Regions from separate parts of the Komagataeibacter sp. FNDCR2 genome, predicted to be linked through region 2. Evidence: predicted binding sites of a transcription regulator. Region 2 holds the regulator's gene; the other holds the start of a gene.
The links. The regulator HrcA, encoded in region 2, represses chaperone genes, less so after heat shock. The targets are predictions, from matches to a motif close to GTTNGCACTCNCNNNNNGNGAGTGCNAAC.
Positions count from the first base shown of each region.

Region 1: groES (co-chaperone GroES) is a predicted target of HrcA. The motif match lies at 3,285-3,313, and genes of this name have one in related genera.

Region 1 is NZ_JAIWOU010000001.1:2,749,821-2,759,589, reverse strand. Features, by position in the region: gene LDL28_RS13085 (ATP-dependent DNA helicase) at 1-677, shown strand, start outside; gene LDL28_RS13080 (cold-shock protein) at 715-918, opposite strand; gene groL (chaperonin GroEL) at 1,195-2,844, opposite strand; gene groES (co-chaperone GroES) at 2,907-3,197, opposite strand; gene LDL28_RS13065 (dienelactone hydrolase family protein) at 3,636-4,298, shown strand; gene LDL28_RS13060 (S-methyl-5'-thioadenosine phosphorylase) at 4,349-5,251, opposite strand; gene LDL28_RS13055 (cytochrome c1) at 5,241-6,098, opposite strand; gene hemF (oxygen-dependent coproporphyrinogen oxidase) at 6,274-7,182, shown strand; gene LDL28_RS13045 (hypothetical protein) at 7,298-8,386, shown strand; gene LDL28_RS13040 (Smr/MutS family protein) at 8,383-8,994, opposite strand; gene LDL28_RS13035 (cytochrome-c peroxidase) at 9,139-9,769, opposite strand, start outside.
Region 2 is NZ_JAIWOU010000001.1:2,085,202-2,094,970, forward strand. Features, by position in the region: gene LDL28_RS09910 (nitronate monooxygenase family protein) at 1-908, shown strand, start outside; gene rdgB (RdgB/HAM1 family non-canonical purine NTP pyrophosphatase) at 986-1,603, opposite strand; gene rph (ribonuclease PH) at 1,600-2,328, opposite strand; gene hrcA (heat-inducible transcriptional repressor HrcA) at 2,473-3,552, shown strand; gene LDL28_RS09930 (aldo/keto reductase) at 3,718-4,620, shown strand; gene LDL28_RS09935 (penicillin-binding protein 1A) at 4,853-7,417, shown strand; one part of gene prfB (peptide chain release factor 2) at 7,483-7,551, shown strand; one part of gene prfB (peptide chain release factor 2) at 7,553-8,614, shown strand; gene LDL28_RS09945 (hypothetical protein) at 8,845-9,195, shown strand; gene LDL28_RS09950 (MotA/TolQ/ExbB proton channel family protein) at 9,278-9,769, shown strand, end outside.

The DNA.
Region 1 (9,769 bases), 660 kb from region 2:
CACCCGCCATCCGTGCGTCCTTTCCCAGCCCGTTCGACTACGCCGCGCAGAGCCGGGCGTACATCATCAATGATGTGGCGCATGATGACCCGGCGGCGCTGGCCGGGGCCTACCGCACGCTGTTCATGGCGTCGGGCGGCGGGGCGCTGGGGCTGTTCACGGCCATATCGCGGCTGAGGGAAGTGTACAGGCGCATCGTCACCCCACTGGAAGCCGCGGACCTGCCGCTGTTCGCCCAGCATGTGGACCCGATGGATAACGCGACGCTGGTGGACATCCTGCGCAGCGAGCGCAATGCCTGCCTGCTGGGAACCGACGCCATGCGTGATGGGGTGGATGTGCCCGGTGACGCGCTGCGGCTTGTCGCATTCGAGCGCGTGCCATGGCCACGTCCCGACATCCTGCACCGGGAGCGGCGGATTCACCTGTCCGGTGGCGCACCGGGGCGTTATGACGACATGATCGCCCGCCTGCGCCTGCGCCAGGCGTTCGGTCGCCTGATCCGCAGCCGACAGGACAGGGGCGTGTTCGTCCTGCTGGACCGGCGCACCCCGTCACGCCTGCTGTCGGCTTTTCCCGAGGGGGTAATGGTCCGCCGCCTTAGCCTGAGCGCGGCGGCGCGGGAGATCACGGGCTTCCTGCATGCGCAGGACACCCCCGCCAGCCAGCTTTCCTGACTGCTCCCCGACCTTACCCCCTGAAGCGGGAGAGACGTCAGAGCGCCTTGAGGTTGGTCGCGGCGGCCTTGCCACGCTCCATGGCGATGTCATAGCTGACCGCCTGGTCCTCGTTCAGGCCACGCAGGCCCGCCGCCTGCACGGCGGTAATGTGCACAAACACGTCCTTGCCGCCATCATCAGGCATGATGAAGCCAAAACCCTTGGTTGCATTGAACCATTTTACTTTTCCGGTAGCCATAGCCAGTCTCTTCTCCAGCGCCATCCTTCCCGGTCCTAATACCGGGAATCCGGGCGCGTGCCTTTACGGCGATGAAAAAAACGGGGCATCCGGAAAACACCCTGCCGCTTTCACGTCGTTCGTGCACCATAGGGGCAGCATGAAATGGGCGTCCGTGTCAAATAATCCCGACATCCGCGTTCTCACATCTGCACCATCGGACATGAAACGGGCATAAAAAAAGGGGGAAGGACCCGTGGCCCTTCCCCCCTTTTTCGTGGCGTATGCCCGGCTGGATCAGAAATCCATGCCGCCCATGCCGCCCATACCACCCATGCCACCTTCGGGCATCGGCGGGGCCTTCTTTTCCGGACGCTCCGCCACCATCGCTTCGGTGGTGATCAGCAGGCCGGCAACCGACGCCGCATCCTGCAGCGCGGTGCGGACAACCTTCATCGGGTCGATGATCCCGGCTTCGACCAGATCCTTGTAATCCCCGATCTGGGCGTCGAAACCGAAGGTGTAGGTGCTGTTTTCCAGAACCTTGCCCGCGATGACCGCACCATCTTCACCCGCGTTGTGGGCGATCTGGCGCAGCGGCGCCTGCAGGGCCTTGCGGATGATCTCGGCGCCGACGCGCTGGTCATCGTTATGGAAGTGCAGGCCGCCAAGCTGGGTCGAAGCGCGTGCCAGCGCCGTGCCACCACCGGGAACGATGCCTTCCTCAACCGCCGCGCGCGTGGCGTGCAGGGCGTCGTCAACGCGGTCCTTGCGTTCCTTCACCTCGATCTCGGTGGACCCACCGACGCGGATCACGGCAACACCACCCGCCAGCTTGGCCAGGCGTTCCTGCATCTTCTCGCGATCGTAATCGGAGGTGGTTTCCTCGATCTGCGCACGGATCTGGCTGCAACGGGCCTTGATGCCCGCGCTGTCGCCAGCGCCTTCGACGATCGTGGTGTTTTCCTTGTTGATGTGCACCTTCTTGGCGGTGCCCAGCATGTCGAGCGTGACGCTCTCGAGCTTGATGCCCAGATCTTCGCTGATAACCTGGCCACCGGACAGGATCGCGATATCTTCCAGCATCGCCTTGCGACGGTCACCGAAGCCCGGCGCCTTGACGGCGGCGATCTTCAGGCCACCACGCAGCTTGTTGACCACCAGCGTCGCCAGCGCTTCGCCATCGACGTCTTCGGCGATGATCAGCAGCGGACGGCCGGACTGCACGACCGCCTCAAGCAGCGGCAGGATCGGCTGCAGCGAGGACAGCTTCTTTTCGTGGATCAGGATGTAGGGGCTGTCCAGATCGACGGTCATCTTTTCCGCATTCGTCACGAAATACGGGGAGATGTAGCCACGGTCGAACTGCATGCCCTCGACCACGTCCAGCTCGGTGTGCAGGCCCTTGGCCTCTTCCACCGTGATGACGCCCTCGGAGCCGACCTTCTGCATGGCCTGCGAGATCATCTCGCCGATTTCCTTTTCGCCATTGGCGGAAATCGTGCCGACCTGCGCCGTTTCGGCCGGGGTCGTGATCTTCTTCGCGTTCTTCTTCAGCTCTTCGATGACAACGCCAACCGCCTTGTCGATGCCGCGCTTGAGGTCCATCGGGTTCATGCCGGCGGCAACGGCCTTGGCGCCTTCGCGCACGATGGCCTGGGCCAGCACGGTGGCGGTGGTGGTGCCGTCGCCCGCGACGTCGTTGGTCTTGGAGGCGACTTCACGGACCATCTGCGCGCCCATGTTCTCGAACTTGTCAGCCAGTTCGATTTCCTTGGCGACGGAGACACCGTCCTTCGTGATGCGCGGCGCGCCGAAGCTCTTGTCGAGCACGACATTGCGGCCCTTGGGCCCCAGGGTCACCTTGACCGCGTCCGCAAGGATATCAACGCCACGCAGCATGCGCTGGCGGGCTTCACCGCCGAACTTTACGTCCTTGGCTGCCATTTTTCTTTTCTCCGGTAGGGAAGGTTTTCTTAAATGTCACTCGGTCGGGAAAGCGGGGTGGGTCAGGCGACCACGCCCATGATGTCGCTTTCCTTCATGATCAGCAGTTCTTCACCGTTGATCGTCACTTCCGTGCCCGACCACTTGCCGAACAGGACGCGGTCACCCGCCTTGACGTCCAGGGCCACAAGCTGGCCCTGCTCGTTACGGGCACCCGGTCCGACCGAGATCACCTCGCCTTCCATCGGCTTTTCCTTGGCGGTCTCAGGGATGATGATACCACCTGCAGTCTTTTCCTCGCTCTTGAGGCGACGGACGACCACGCGGTCATGCAGGGGACGAAATTTCGTCATGGATGGATCGCTCCACATCTATAAAAAAAGGTAACGCCCTTGATTAAGCAACGCCACCGGTTTGGCGCGCGCGCCAGGCCGCATCGCGTTAGCACTCCCCTCGTGAGAGTGCTAATGACCAGATAGGAAGCACCTTCCCAGGTGTCAAGAACACCGGATAAGGGAAAAGCGTCCAAATCCCGCCATCCCGGTGGTGGAGGCGTCCTTTTCTTACTTTTCCATTATATATCAATTATTTATAAAATAATGCCGCCTCGGATGATGAAAGTAGTGCCCAGCCTCGCCCCCAGTGCATGGCCATACGCCCCGCCGAGTCCGCGCCGGGTGGGCGCAGGCGGCGGGAACCTTCAAAATTCGCCGCCACGCGGTTTCATGTTGACGTAAAACCATCCGGCATCATTCTTGGCCGACAACAAGAGAAAGAATGGAGGGAATGCCATGGGCGCAGTCATAACCGTTACCGCGGCTGACGGGCATACGTTTTCCGCTTACCGCGCCGGCCGGCCGGACGCCGCGCGTTCCGTCGTGGTGGTGCAGGAAATCTTCGGAATCACGCCCTATATCCGCGCGGTCTGCGATTCCCTTGCCGCACAGGGCTATCAGGTCATCGCCCCCGCCCTGTTCGACCGCGTGCGGCGCGACACCGTCCTGCCGTATGACAGCGCGGGCGTGCACGAAGGCCTGAAGCTGCGCGCCGAAGGTGGCGAGGACAACGCACTGAAGGATCTCGTCGCCGCCGCCGGGTGCCTGACGACCGAGAAAACGGGCATCATCGGCTTCTGCTGGGGGGGCAAGCTGGCATGGGAAGCCGCATGCCGGACGGACACCTTCGCGGCGGCGGTGGCCTGGTATGGCGGCGGCATTGCCGAGACCCGCAGCCAGACACCCAACTGCCCGGTGCAGCTACATTTCGGCGCGGATGACGCCCATATCCCGCTTGATGATGTCGAGGCCATCCGCGCCGCGCATGCGGATATCGAAATCTTCACCTATGAAGGCGCGGATCATGGCTTTGGCTGTACCGACCGCCCGTCCTACAACGCGGCGGCGGCGACGCTGGCCATGCAGCGCAGCCTGAGCTTTTTCGAACACTGGCTGTGAGCCCTCCCGCCGCCATCATGTCATACGATGGCGGCGTGAAGAGCTATGGATCAGCCGCGCAGCACCCGTCCCGCAACGGCGTCAAGCCGGGCCAGCACCGCCGGGTCGCGTTTCGCGGGCGCGGTGATCAGCGCATGTTCCAGCGCCCGGTCGCACCCGGCGTGACAGGGCCCACGCGGCGCGCCGAGACGGGGAATGACCGAACGGACCAGCGCACGCGCACGGCTGGCGTTTTCCTGCATCACCTTGACCACGGCATCCACCGTCACGCTGTCATGGCTGTCGTGCCAGCAGTCGTAATCCGTGACCATGGCGACGGTGGCGTAACAGATCTCGGCCTCCCGGGCGAGCTTGGCTTCGGGCATGTTGGTCATGCCCACCACCGAGCAGCCCCATGAGCGGTAGAGATTGCTCTCCGCCCGTGTGGAGAACTGCGGCCCCTCCATGACCAGGTACGTGCCGCCCCGGGTCACGTCCAGCCCCAGTTCCCGGCACTGGCTTTCCAGCACATCGCCAATGCGCGGGCACAGCGGGTCGGCCATGCCGACATGGGCGACGCAGCCCGTATCGAAAAAGCTCTTCTCACGCGCGAAAGAGCGGTCGATGAACTGGTCGATCACCACGAAATGGCCCGGCGGCAGTTCTTCCTTGAGTGAACCGACCGCCGAGAGCGACACGATATCCGTCACGCCGGACCGCTTGAGCGCGTCGATATTGGCGCGGTAATTCAGGCGCGAGGGCGGCAGCGGGTGCCCGCGCCCATGTCGGGGCAGGAACACGCAGCGCACGCCATCCAGGCGGCCGAACAGGAGCTGGTCGGACGGGCTGCCCCACGGGGTTTCGACCGTACGCCACTCCTTGTCCTCAAGGCCTTCGATATCATACAGGCCGGAACCGCCGATCAGGCCGATAACCGGCTCGATCCGCTCATCAGGGGCAGGGTTAGGGGACATTGGACCACGTTCTCCGTTTCAGTAAAATGCAAAGGACAAGCAGGAACACCACGAACACGGCCGCCCCCACGCCCACCCGGTGCCGTTCGGTCAGGTGGGGGGAGGCGACCCATGCCAGGAAGGTGGTGACATCACGCGCCTGCTGCGCAACGGTGGCGGGCGTGCCATCGGGGTAGGAAACGCCGCCATCATGCAGCGGCGGCGGCATAGCGGTGCGCCCGTTCGCGGCATAGGGGTTGTAGGACAGGCCCGGCGGCACGGCCATGCCGGCGGGCGGCATCTCGCCATAGCCGGTCAGGAAGGCGTAAATCCGGTCCACGCCGCCGGGATGCACCACCGCCAGCCGCGACTGGTCGGGCGGCGCCACCCCGTGATTGGCCGCCGCCGCCATGCGCGCGTCGGGATAGGGGGAAAGCAGGTGGTCATCGCGATTGGCCGGGCGCGAGAGCGGATGCCCGCTGGCGTCCGTTCCGGCGGGAACATGGTGGCTGGCCGCAAGGGCGTTGACATCGCCCTCCTTCAGCCCCAGCCCCGCCAGATCACCGTACGTGACCGATTTCATCCCATGGCAGGCGGAACAGACCTGGGCATAGACGGTGTAGCCCCGCTGGACCGCGGCCAGGTCGAAATGACCCAGCGGCCCCTGAAAGCTCCAGACCTGCCGGGGCGGTTCCCGGTAATCCCGCGCCCACGCGCCGCCACTGGTCAGAAGGCCCAGCGCCACGACACAGGACGCCACCACGCCATGGCGTGACCCGGCGCCTGAGCCGGGGCGCGACGATACAGGACGCGACGGTACGGGGCGCATCCGGGGCGCGTTGTCACGCTCATGACCTCGCCTATGCATGTCTACCTTGTCCCCGCCACAATTCGGACCCTCTTTTCGCGTTACTATCGGACGCTGGCAACCCCTGCGTGGCAGTACGGGCCGATCCGCCCCCTACCCGCCTTGCAATGGGCGGAACAAACGGGCACCCGTAATATTTATTGCGAATGACCTGAACGGGCAGAATGACAAGACCATGACAATTACCCGCACCGCCGTCGCCCATGACGCCATGAAGGACACGGCCCGAACCTGGTTTGAAACCCTGCGCGACCGCATATGCGCGGCCTTTGAACGGATCGAGGATGAAGCCGCCGCCGCCCATGCCCCGGCCCTGCCGGGCAAGGACGTGCCGGGCCGCTTCGAACGCACGCCATGGAACCGCACGAACGAGGACGGCAGCCCCGGCGGCGGGGGCGTGATCAGCCTCATGCGCGGGCGGGTGTTTGAAAAGGTGGGGGTCAACGTTTCCACCGTAAGCGGTGAATTCAGCCCCGGCTTTCGCGATTCGATTCCCGGCGCGTCCGAGGATCCCCGCTTTTTCGCAACCGGCATCAGCCTTGTGGCCCATATGTGCAGCCCTCTGGTGCCCGCCGCGCACTTCAATACGCGCATGATCATCACCACGAAGGGCTGGTTTGGCGGCGGCGGCGACATCACCCCCATGTTCCCCGAAAGCGCCGAGGCGATCAGCGACGGCGAACGCTTCCATGCCGGGTTCAGGCAGGCATGCGAAAAGCATGACCCCGGCTATTACCCCCGCTTCCGCGACTGGTGCGACAAGTATTTCTACCTGCCCCACCGCAATGAACCGCGCGGGCTGGGGGGCATTTTCTATGACCGGCTCGATACCGGCGACATCGACGCGGATTTCGCGTTCACCCGTGATGTGGGCCTGGCCTTTCTCGAGACCTATCCCGACATCGTGCGGGGCCGGATGATGGAAGCATGGACACCCGAACAGCGCACCGCGCAGCTCATACGGCGCGGACGCTATGTGGAGTTCAACCTGCTGCACGACCGGGGCACCATTTTCGGCCTGAAAACGGGCGGAAATACCGAGGCCATCCTCATGAGCCTTCCCCCGGAAGTCCAGTGGCCATAGAATAGCGCATGCCCGCCCAATGCACCCAGTCCCGGCCCGCCCCGTCCACCCGCACCCATGCGGGGTGGCGTCGCGGTCCGCGCGGCCCCGGTGGCAGGGTCCGGCGGGTCAGGCGATGATCTCGCGCCGCGGCCTGCTGGCCCTGCTTGCCGCCGGCACCGCCCTGCCCCCGCGTGGGGCGGCGGCCTCCGAACTCCCGCGTGAGCGCCTGCCCATGCCGCCGGGGGCCACCGGCGCGCCGGGGCTGCTGGTTGCGGGCAACCAGAGCGCCATGGCCGTGCGCTGGGGGCCGGTCCTGCCCGGTGCGCTGGCGCAGGGTCTGGGCCTGTCCACGCCGCTGCCGGTGCGCAACACGGTGGGGCAGGATGGGGTGACGGGCGCCAATCTGTTCGATTCCCAGTTCCCGACCGATGGCATGATGGCGCTGGCGGCCCCGGGTTCGGCGCTGGTGTCATCCCTGTGCGGTGATCCGCGCATCCATTTCGACTACAGCCGCTGGCTGCCCCTGCTGCTGTGCATGACGGTGCCGGTGGTGATCGGGCGCGCGCAACTGCACCGCAGCCTTGGCAATTTCATGCGCGACCGGCCGGTGCGCATTGCCGTCTCCACCCTGACCGGCCTTGAACTGCCCACCGTACTGGCCATGACCCTGTTCGGCCTGCGCCCCATTCCCGTAACCGGACTGGCCACACCCGAAGCCGCGGCGGCGGCCCTGCGCGACAATCAGGTCGATGTAATCCAGATCACCGATCCGCTGGGCACGCCGGACACCACGGCTCTGATCAATACACTGGCGCAGGCGGGCTTTCCCGCCCTGTTCAGCCTGACCACGGGGGCCGAACCCCTCAGGCTGCGCGATCAGGAGGTCATGAGCATGGAGGCCCGCCTGGCCCAGGACGCCCGTTCCGCCCTGACCTCCCTGCTTTACGCGGCATGGAAACCACTGGCGGGGGCCGCGGCGGTCGATCTCGCGCTGGTGCTGCCCATGTTGACCCAGCCCGCAACGCTGGCCCGGTGGCAGGCGGCAACGACGCAGGCCCTGCAGGACAGCGCCGTGCAGTCCCTGACCCATGACGCCGGGCGCACCGTGCTGACGGGTGCTGGGGCCACGACCGCCCTGCACCGGATTTCCGGCGATACACTGAGCATCATGACCCTGCGCCGCTGGCTGGCCAGCAAATTGCCCACATGGCGGCTGGACTAACGGTTTCCCGCCCGCCCCGACCGACGCAGCAGCACGCGCACCGCGCCCTGATTGGCCGCATGGGGGTGCACCACGGCCAGGATAAGCCGCCCCAGATCACCCCGGCCCAGCCAGAACGGCAGTTCACGCCGCAGGATGCCGCCATGATGGCCGCTGCCCAGCCCGGTAATGATCTCGACGCACCGTACATTGTCGGCATGGGCCTGCACCAGAAATCCATGCAGGCGGTGAAAGGCCGTCTGGGCAACCTGCCCGTGCAGGTCGAGCCTGCGCGCGGGGCGCAGCTTGCCGCTGACCAGCCCGCGCCAGCTCGTATCATCCAGACCGGGCCTGCGCACGCCGATCTCGAATGCCCCGTCCCGGCTTTTGTGCACCATCAGCCGGTGGGCGGCGGTTCCATGCACCGCATGCACCTGCCCCGCCATCAACCGCTGTTCGATTTCCGCACGGCTCATGGCGGCCCTGCCTTCCCCCGCTGGCGCGGCGGCGGGCGCGCTGGCTGGCACGTCCGGCATCGCGGCCGGGCGCGCGGTCCGTAATGGTGCGATACCCTGAGCGAAGGCCGCCCACAGGGCCTGTTCCTCCTCGTTCAGTCTGCGCTGCCTCACGGTCGTTCCTTTCTCTGGGCCGCTATCCGCCAGCATGGATCCACACCCCGCGCGGCGGATCCATGTTTTCAGGCCCCTGCCACAACGCAACGGACCCCGCCGCGCAGGCGGCGGGGTCCGGGCCTCCCCTCCGGAAAAAAGGGGTTACGGCGCGGTATTGCGCAGGATTTCACCCTGATAACGCCCGGTCAGCGTATTAAGGAACGCCACGATGTCCGCCACGTCCTGATCGGAAATATTATGGTCCGGGGTCTGGTAGCGCGCCATGTCACGCACCGCCTGATCCAGTGTCTTGACGCTGCCATCATGGAAATAGGGGGCCGTCAGCGCGATATTGCGCAGGTTGGGCACCTTGAAACGCTCCATGTCCGCCGGGTTGTGGGTTACTTCGAAGCGTCCCTTGTCCGCATCGGTCAGCGCACCGCCACGGGCGGCGAAGTAATTTCCTTCCAGCCCCATCGGCTCGAACGCCTGCCCGCCCATGGACGGGCCCGTGTGGCAACCCGCGCAGCCAATATCCTTGAACAGGGTGTAGCCGTGCTTTTCCTGGGTGTTCAGGGCCGCGTCATCGCCCTTCAGGTACTGGTCAAAGCGGCTGTCGGGGGTGATCAGCGTCTTTTCATATTCGGCGATCGCCTCCGTAATGGTGGCCTCGTTGATCGCGTCACTGCCGAACGCCGCCTGGAAATCCGTGATATAGGTCGGGTCCGCCTGAATATGCGCGGCAACCACCGACCATTCATGCGATCCCATTTCCACCGGGTTCATGACCGGA
Region 2 (9,769 bases):
CGGCGGACCTGCTGGGCGCGGTGGTGTACGAAGACCCCTGGCGCGCGGGTGGCCATAATGGCCTGTCCAATACCGAAAACCCGCTGGCGCCGGAGGACCCGTTCCCCCGCGTGCTGGCGCTGCGCAAGCAGATGCGGGCTTTCGGGCTGGATGAGACGCCCATCATCATGGCCGGTGGCGTGTGGTGGCTGGAGGAATGGCAGGACTGGATCGACAATCCCGAACTCGGGCCGATCGCTTTCCAGTTCGGCACCCGTCCGTTGCTGACGCGTGAAAGCCCCATTCCCGATTCCTGGAAGCGCCGCCTCCTGACGCTGAAGAAGGGGGATGTGTTCCTGAACCGCTTCTCGCCCACGGGTTTCTATTCCTCCGCCGTGAACAACGCCTTCCTTGGCGAACTGCGCGGGCGTTCGGAGCGGCAGATTCCCTTCTCGCCCGAGGAACTGGGCGCGCACACCATGGCGCTGGCCATCGGCGCGCGCGGGCGGCAGGTTTACGTCACCCCGACCGACGGGCAGCGCGCGCGGCTGTGGATGGGCGAAGGCTATACCGAGGCCATGCGCACGCCGGATAACACGCTGGTGTTCGTAACCCCGGAAAAGGCGCGTGAGATTCTGGCCGATCAGGGGGCCTGCATGGGCTGCCTGTCGGAATGCCGCTTTTCCAACTGGTCGCAGCGTCCCCCGTCCTATTCCAACGGGCACAAGGCGGATCCGCGTTCGTACTGCATCCAGAAAACACTCCAGGCGGTGGCGCATGCCCATGGCCCGGACCAGGATGAGGTCATGGACCATAACCTCATGTTCGGCGGCACCAATGCGTGGCGCTTCGCGACCGATCCGCTTTACGCCAATGGCTACGTGCCCAGCGTGAGCGAACTGGTGGAACGGATCATGACCGGGCGCTGACCCCCCGGTGGAGTGACAAAAAAAGGCTGGCTCCGCAGGGATGCCAGCCTTTTTTTACTGATGGCGCAGGATGCGGCTCAGTTCGCGGCGGGCAGGCAGCGCTCCCGGAACAGGGCGAACGCCAGCGCGCGGTGGCTTATGGTGTTCTTTTCCGCATCACTCATATCGGCAAAGCTGCGCGTGCCGGTGCCGGGGGCGAAGATCGGGTCATAACCGTGACCGTTTTCACCCTGTGGCGGCCAGATGACATGCCCGTCAATCCGTCCCTCGAAGCTTTCGGTGCGGCCATCGGGCCAGGCCAGGCACAGGACGGAGATAAACCAGGCGCTGCGGTCGGGATTGTCTGCCATGCGGTCATGGATACGGCGCATGGCGTCGGGATAATCCTTTTCCGGCCCTGCCCAGCGGGCCGAGAAAATGCCCGGCGCGCCCCCCAGCGCGGCGACGCAGAAGCCCGAATCATCAGCCAGCGCGGGCAGGTTGGCCGCCCGTGCCGCCGCCAGCGCCTTGAGTGCTGCATTGCCGGTGAAGCTGTCCGCCGTTTCCTCCGGCTCGGGCAGGGACAGTTCACCGGCCGATACGACACGGATGCCATACCCGGCCAGCAGGGCCGCGAATTCGGCAATCTTGCCCCGGTTATGGGTGGCGAGGACCAGCGTGTCCCCACGGCTCAGGCGGTTGGTGGGGGTGTTCATGCCGCGAGCGCCTGCTTGACCGTGGTGGTCTGGATGCGGAACAGCTCCGCCGTGCCCATGCGCGCCAGCCGCATCAGCGCGTTGAACTGGGCTTCGGTAAAGGGGTCTTTTTCCGCCGTGCCCTGAATCTCGACAATCCCGCCATCGGCGGTCAGGACAAAATTGGCGTCGGCCCCGGCGGTGCTGTCTTCGGCGTAATCAAGGTCGAGGACCGCCCCGTCCCCCGTCAGCCCGCAGGAAATGGCGGCCACCTGCCCCCGGAGCGGGAGTGTGGCCAGCGCCCCCTCGCGCACCAGCTTGTCCAGCGCCAGACGCAGCGCGACCCATGCGCCGGTAATGGCGGCGCAGCGCGTGCCGCCATCGGCGTTCAGCACGTCGCAGTCCACCGTGACCGAGATTTCGCCCATGGCCTTCAGATCCGTCACCGCGCGCAGGGAGCGCGCGATCAGGCGCTGGATTTCCTGTGTGCGGCCGCTCTGTTTGCCTTTCGCGGCTTCGCGCCCGCCACGGGTATGGGTCGCGCGGGGCAGCATGCCGTATTCCGCCGTGACCCAGCCCTGGCCCTTGCCACGCAGGAACGGGGGCACGCGGGTTTCGATACTGGCGGCGCACAGGACTTCGGTCCCCCCCATGCGGATCAGGGCTGAACCTTCCGCATGGCGGGCGAATCCGGTCTGGATGGAGACGGGACGCAGGGCGTCGATGGCACGACCCGATGGGCGCATGGGGGCTAACTCCGCATTGTGATGGGGCGGCATAACCCGCAACCCGTTCCTATTGCCAGTCCCGCGTGGGCAGGGAAAGGAATGATCTGCTATAATGACGTGCCTGCGGGCTCTCCGCGGGGCAGATGACTGTGTACAGGAGGCATGGCGATGGAAACCCGATCCCCGGCATCACGGCCCGCCCTGTTATCGGGACTGGACGCCCGTTCCGCCGCGATCCTGCACGAGATCGTGGAACAGTATGTCGAAACGGGCGAACCCATGGGGTCGCGCACGCTGTCGCAGCGCCTGCCGCTGTCGCTTTCGCCCGCGACGATTCGCAATGTCATGGCGGACCTGACCGATGCGGGGCTGCTGTTCTCGCCCCATGCCTCCGCCGGTCGCCTGCCGACGGAAAAGGGGGTCCGGCTGTTTGTCGATGGCCTGCTCCAGTTCGGCAGCCTGAGCGAGGAGGAACGCGAGAGCATCTCGGGCACGCTGGATGTAAAGGGCCGTTCGCTGGAGGACATGCTGGCGCAGGCGTCTTCCATGCTGTCGGGCCTGTCTTCGGCCGCGGGGCTGGTCATGGCCCCCAAGAGCGACAGTTCCACCATCAAGCATATCGAATTCGTGGCGCTGGGCCCGGGCCGCGCGCTGGTGGTTCTGGTCAGCGCGGACGGGCAGGTGGAAAACCGCGTGATCGAGACGCCCGTGGGTCTGCCGCCTTCCGCGCTGGTGGAGGCGGGCAATTACCTCAACGCCCACCTGTCCGGCCAGACCCTTGACCGCCTGCGCGAGACGGTCAGCAACGACATGACCGCCAACCGCAATGAACTCGATCACCTGACGGCGGAAGTCGTGGCCAGCGGCCTTGCCACATGGAGCGGGGCGGATGAGCGCGGCGGCACGCTGTTCATTCGCGGGCAGGGCCGCCTGCTGGCCGATGTGACCGAGATCGAGCGCCTGACCACCATCCAGATGCTGTTCGAGCGGCTGGAAACGCAGGAAACCATGCTGCGCCTGCTCGATCTGGCCCGTGAGTCCGAGGGGGTGCGCATTTTCATCGGCGCGGAAAGCGGGCTGTTCGGCATGGCGGGCATGTCGGTCGTGGTCGCGCCCGCGCGGACGGACAGCAACCGCATCGTGGGGGCGATTGGCGTGATCGGGCCAACCCGCATCAACTATGCCCGCATCATTCCGGTTGTGGATTATACCGCGCGGGTGATCGGCCGCATGCTGGGCTGAAATGCGCCGTGGGCATGCAACCGCGCTTTACCGCATGTCATTATATTTCCGTATGGAGATGTTGCCGTATGGAGGGCGCCCGCGATGGCGCCGGTATGGCAGTGGCGCGCCCGGCCCGGCATGCGGTCCGGCCCCCGGCGCGCCTGAAGCTGGAAGGAAAATGACATGCCCACACCCGATGCAAGGCGGTCCGGATCGTTCATGATCGGCGGTGACCTGGAGGTCACGCGGCTGGGGTTCGGGGCCATGCGGATTACCGGGCCCGGCATATGGGGCGATCCCCCCGATCGTGCCGCAGCGCTGGCCACCCTGCGCCGCCTGCCCGAACTGGGCATCAATCTTGTCGATACGGCGGATGCTTACGGGCCCTTCGTCAGCGAGGACCTGATCCGCGAGGCGCTGCATCCCTATCCCGACACCATCATCGCCACCAAGGGCGGCCATACGCGGCATGGACCCAATATCTGGAAGCCGGTGGGTAATCCCGACTATCTGCGCCAGTGCGTGCTGATGAGCATGCGCAGGCTGGGTGTCGAACGCATCGATCTGTGGCAACTGCACCGCGTGGGGGCCGACTGCACGCCCGAACAGCAGTTCGAGGCGATCGCCACCATGCGCGCGCAGGGGCTGATCCGCCATGTCGGGCTGTCGGAGGTCACCGTGGAGATGGTCGAGCGCGCGCGGCTCTATTTTCCCGTCGCCACGGTCCAGAACCGTTTCAACCTCGTCAACCGTTATTCGGAAGATGTGCTGGATTACTGCACGCGGGAGAATATCGGCTTCATCCCATGGGCGCCGCTTGCCGCCGGTGGCCTGACCAGGGGGGATACGCTGCTGACCCGTCTGGCGCGCGAGAAGGGTGTCCAGCCCGGCCAGATCGCCCTTGCGTGGCTGCTGCGCCGCGCGCCGGTGATGCTGCCCATTCCCGGTACGGGCAACCCGGACCATGTGGCCGACAACGCCGCCGCCGCCCAGATCGTGCTGAGTGACGAGGAATTCCGCCAGCTTGATAACGATGGCCGCGCCGAATGGGCCCGCCAGAACAATGTGGGCGCGGGAAGACGTTAAGAAGCTGAATGACCATAAACTTTTGATAAAAAAAGAATAAAACTTTTTGGGTGCCGCCTTTTTTTTTAAAGGCGGCGTCTTTGCGGAGCCCTCTGGAAAAAAGCTTTCCCAAAACGTCTCCACAGGTTTCGGATACGCGCGGGGCAGGATCAGGGGCGACGGCGGTGGCGGACAATGCTAGACAGGGGACTTCGACACAGAACGGCCCTTTTCTTTCCCTACTGGATACCGGATGACGCTTGCTGACGGATCAGGCCGCGATGGCCGGATGGATGAACCCTCCCGGTCGGGTGCTGGTGGCCCCCGTCGTCCCCGCTACCGGATGGTGCGCTGGCTGGCCGGCACCACGCTGGCCGTGGTGCTGCTGGGCGGCGGCGTGGGGGGCGTGGTGGCGTGGCGCGAATATGAACGCCTGAGCGAGGGCCTGCCCACTGTCGATGGCCTGCGCACCTACCAGCCGCCGGTGATGAGCCGCCTGTATTCCGGTGAGGATCAGGTCATGGCCGAACTGGCGGCCGAGCGCCGCATATTCGTGCCCTACAGCGCCATTCCCGTGCGCGTGCGCAGCGCCTTCCTTGCCGCCGAGGACCAGAAATTCTTCACCCATGGCGGGGTCGATCCGCTGGCGATCCTGCGCGCGGGCGTGACCGACATGATGATGCACGGCACCAAGCACCGCCCCATCGGGGCGTCCACCATCACGCAGCAGGTCGCGCGCATCATGCTGCTCGGCTCGAATGCGGTGTCGATGGACCGCAAGATCAAGGAAGCCCTGCTGGCGATGCGGCTGGAGCAGACGCTGGGCAAGGAACAGATTCTCGAAATCTACCTCAACGAGATCTATCTGGGCGAAGGCGCCTACGGTATCGGCGCCGCGGCGCAGACCTATTTCAACAAGCCGCTCGACCAGCTTGACAATGCCGAGGCCGCCTTTCTGGGCGCGCTGCCCAAATCGCCCACCAACTATAACCCGCACCGCTTCGTGCAGGCGGCGACCAACCGGCGCAACTGGGTGCTGGACCGTATGGCCGACCTGCACGACATCACCCCCGAGGAAGCGCGCGCCGCCCAGCAGGAACCGCTGGTCCCGGCCAATTTCACCCGCCCCGGCCCGGTGCCCGGCTCCGAATGGTTTGCCGAGGAAGTCCGCCGCGAACTGATCGAACGCTACGGCATCGGCACCACGATGGAAGGGGGGCTTTCGGTCCATACATCGCTTGATTCCCACCTGCAGCAGGCGGCCACCACGGCGCTGCGCGAGGGCCTGATGCGCTATGACCGCGCGCATGGCGGCTGGCGCGGCGCGTTCACGCATATCGACGCGGCCGACGTGGGCGGGGACTGGGCGGGCATGCTTGCGCATGTAACGCCGCCGCCCGCCATGCTGGAACAGTGGCGCGTGGCGGTGGTGCTGTCCGCCGCCACGGGCCGCGTGGGCTGGCTGGAAGGGCATGATCCCGCCGTGCCCCATACGGGGGAACTGCCCGCGCGCGAGCGTGCGTGGATGCATACGGGCAAGGGCTTCCAGACCGGCGATGTCATCATGATCGAGCCGCTGGCCGCTGGCGGCGGCGTGGCCGTGCGGCAGGTGCCGCAGGTGGAGGGTGCGCTGGCCAGCGTCGATGTCCGCACCGGGCGCGTCGTGGCGATGGTGGGGGGGTGGTCGTTCAAGGCCTCGCAGTTCAACCGCGCGACACAGGCGGCGCGCCAGCCGGGTTCGTCGTTCAAGCCGTTCGTCTATCTGGCGGCGATGGAAAACGGGATTTCGCCGTCCCAGAAATTCGATGATTCACCTGTAAGCTACGGCGAATGGCACCCCAATAACTATGAAAAGGATTTCTGGGGCCCCACCACGCTGCATGACGCGCTGCGTGAATCGCGCAATCTCGTCACGATCCGCCTCGCCGCCCAGATCGGCATGAAACCCGTGGCTGGTCTGGCGCAGAGCCTTGGCCTTGTCCACTCCATGCCGCTGGTGCTGCCCGCGGCCCTGGGCGCGGTGGAAACCACCGTAATGCGCGAGGCCGGGGCCTATGCCACCATCGCCAATGGCGGCCGGCTGGTGACGCCCACCCTGATTGACGACATCAAGGACCGCAATGGCAACGTCCTGTGGCGGCCCGAGGGACTGGCATGGCAGCCCGACGGCGCCCCCGCGACCGGGCCGCAGATGGCCGATACCCGCCCGCAGGTCGTCTCCGCCGCCAGCGCCAGCCAGATCGTGACGATGATGCAGGATGTCGTGCGCCGGGGCACCGGCGTGCATGCGGGCGCGGGCATCGACCGCCCCATCGCGGGCAAGACCGGCACCAGCCAGGATTTCAATGATGCATGGTTTGCCGGTTTCTCCCCCGATCTGGTGACGGTGGTGTGGATCGGGTATGATACCCCGCAATCTCTGGGCAAGAACGAGACGGGTGGCGTCATTGCCGGTCCGATCTGGAACCAGGTGATGAAGGTGGCGCTGGCCGACCGCCCGCGTCTTGACTTTCCCGTGCCCGAAGGCGTGCAGCTTGCCCGTTACGATACGGGCATGGGCATGGCGATCGATGCCTTCAAGCCAGGCCAGGCGCCCGGCGTGAGCGTCGATCTGGGGGCGGGGTCCGGCACGGCGCTGACCGCGGCGGATACCGGGGCCGAGAACATGCCTGATTCCGAGAATGACATGGCGGCCAGCCCCGGCAATCCCGCCGCCCCTGTCGCGGGGGCGACCTCGGCGGGGCAGCCCGTGGTCCCGTCCGGTCCGGTCGTGGCCCCCGTTTCCGGGGGTGACATCGGCATGGGCGGGCTGTATTGACGCCCATTGCCGGGCATGACGGCGTGCATGCCCGAACAGTTTACCGTTGACCAAGGAGCAAGCCCATGTCCGCCGAGACAGAGGCCCTGAACGACCAGATCAAGCAGTCGGTGGCGCTGCTGAGGAGGCATCTTTGACTGGGATGTCGCAATCGACCGCCTCGCGGAACTGAACAACCGGGCCGAAGACCCCGAACTGTGGAACGATTCGGAAGCCGCGCAGAAACTCATGCGCGAGCGTACGATGCTGGCCAACCAGATCGAGGGCGTGCAGCGGCTTGAAACCGATGTGAACGATACGCTCGAACTGGTTGAACTGGCGGAGATGGAAGGCGACGAGGCCGTCGTGGCCGAGGCGGTCGGCGCGCTGCGGGCCCTGGCGGAAGAAGCCAAGCGCCGTGAGACGGAAAGCCTGCTTTCGGGTGAGGCGGACAGCAATGACTGCTATCTGGAAGTCAATGCGGGCGCAGGCGGGACGGAGGCGCAGGACTGGGCGGAGATGCTGCTGCGCATGTACACCCGCTGGGCCGAGCAGCATGGCTACAAGGTCACGATGATGGAAAGCTCGGAGGGCGAGCAGGCCGGCATCAAGTCCGCCACCATCCAGGTTTCCGGCCCCAACGCCTATGGCTGGCTCAAGACCGAGGCGGGCGTGCACCGGCTGGTCCGTATCTCCCCATTCGACGCGGCGGCGCGGCGGCAGACCTCGTTCGCATCCGTATGGGTCTATCCGGTGGTGGACGATTCCATCGAGATCGAGATCAACGAGGCCGACCTGCGGGTCGATACGTTCCGTGCCTCGGGCGCGGGCGGCCAGCATGTCAACAAGACGGAATCGGCCATCCGCATCACCCACATCCCCACGGGCATCGTGGTGGCCTGCCAGACCGACCGCTCGCAGCACCGCAACCGCGCCACCGCCATGACCATGCTCAAGGCGCGTATGTACGAGCAGGAACTGCAAAAGCGCGAGGCCGCCGCCGCCCAGACCGAGGCGAACAAGACCGATATCGGCTGGGGGCACCAGATCCGCTCCTACGTCCTTGCGCCCTACCAGCTGGTCAAGGATCTGCGCACCAATGTCGAGAAAACCAATCCCGACGCCATTCTGGATGGGGATATCGACGACTTCATGGCCGCGGCACTCGCGGCCCGTGTCGGGGCCACCCGGTCGGAGGCCAGCGCCCAGGCCCAGTGAGCGGGCCAGTGAGCGGCCCCGTACCCCTGTTTTCCACCCGCGGCCCCTGGTCGCGGGTTTTTTTTATGTTCCGGGTCGGATCATTGTTACGTAATAATAAATTTGTTTCGTAACTGCCGCATAACATGCTTGACACGCATGGCCCGACCACGCCCAATTCACGCTCTGGCAATCAATGGCGGGCAGGCCACGCGCGGGGTGTCGCGTGGCGGCGGGGAAACGGGAACGGCATGTGGTCTGACGAAGTCATGGGGATGGATTACGCGGCGCGGCAGCGGCGACGCACGCCATATGTGCGTATCATTGGCGTGATCGTCCTCATTCATGTCGTCGCCGTGTCGGTGCTGGCCTACGGGCTGCGCCCCAAGGCCACGCCCATGTTCCCCACCCCCTACCGTCCGCTGCCGCCCCTGACTGTCCGGATTATCCGTGAACCGCTGCCCGCCGCGCCGCCAGCCCCCCGGCTTGGGCCCCCGGTCATGATCCAGCCGGTGGTTCCCGTCATTCCCGCACCGCATATCGGGCGTGACAGGCGTGTGCATCAGCCGGAAATTGTTCCGAATTCGATACAGGCGGATTGATTTTCAATGTCCGGGCTGGTCAGATGGCAACCAGGATTTGCAGGCCCGAGCGTGGCCTTATTCGTCAGAGGATTTCATGTAAATGACCCGACACCATCGTAATATTGCCGTCGCAGCCGCGCTGCTGACCGCACTGCCGGCGTTTGCGTACGCAAAAACCGGCGGCGCGGCCGAAGCCAACCCGTACGGGCTGGAAGCGTTGTGGACGAATGGTGACTTCATCGCCCGCACCGTGCTGCTGATCATGGTCGTGATGTCTGTCGGGACATGGTACATCATGCTGTCCAAATTCGTCGAACAGGCCCGCATGATGAAGGCGGCGAAGGAAGTGAAGGCGAAATTCTGGCAGGCGGCCGACATACGCCAGGGCGCGGCCCAGCTCGATACCGCATCCCCGTTCCGCTATATCGCCGATAGCGGCATCAAGGCCGCCGAACACCATGAAGGCACGATGCAGGAATCCATCGACCTGCATTCGTGGACCTCGATGTCCATCCAGCGCTCGGTGGACTTCATCCAGAACCGCCTGCAGGGCGGGCTTGCCTTCCTTGGGACGGTGGGGTCCACCTCGCCG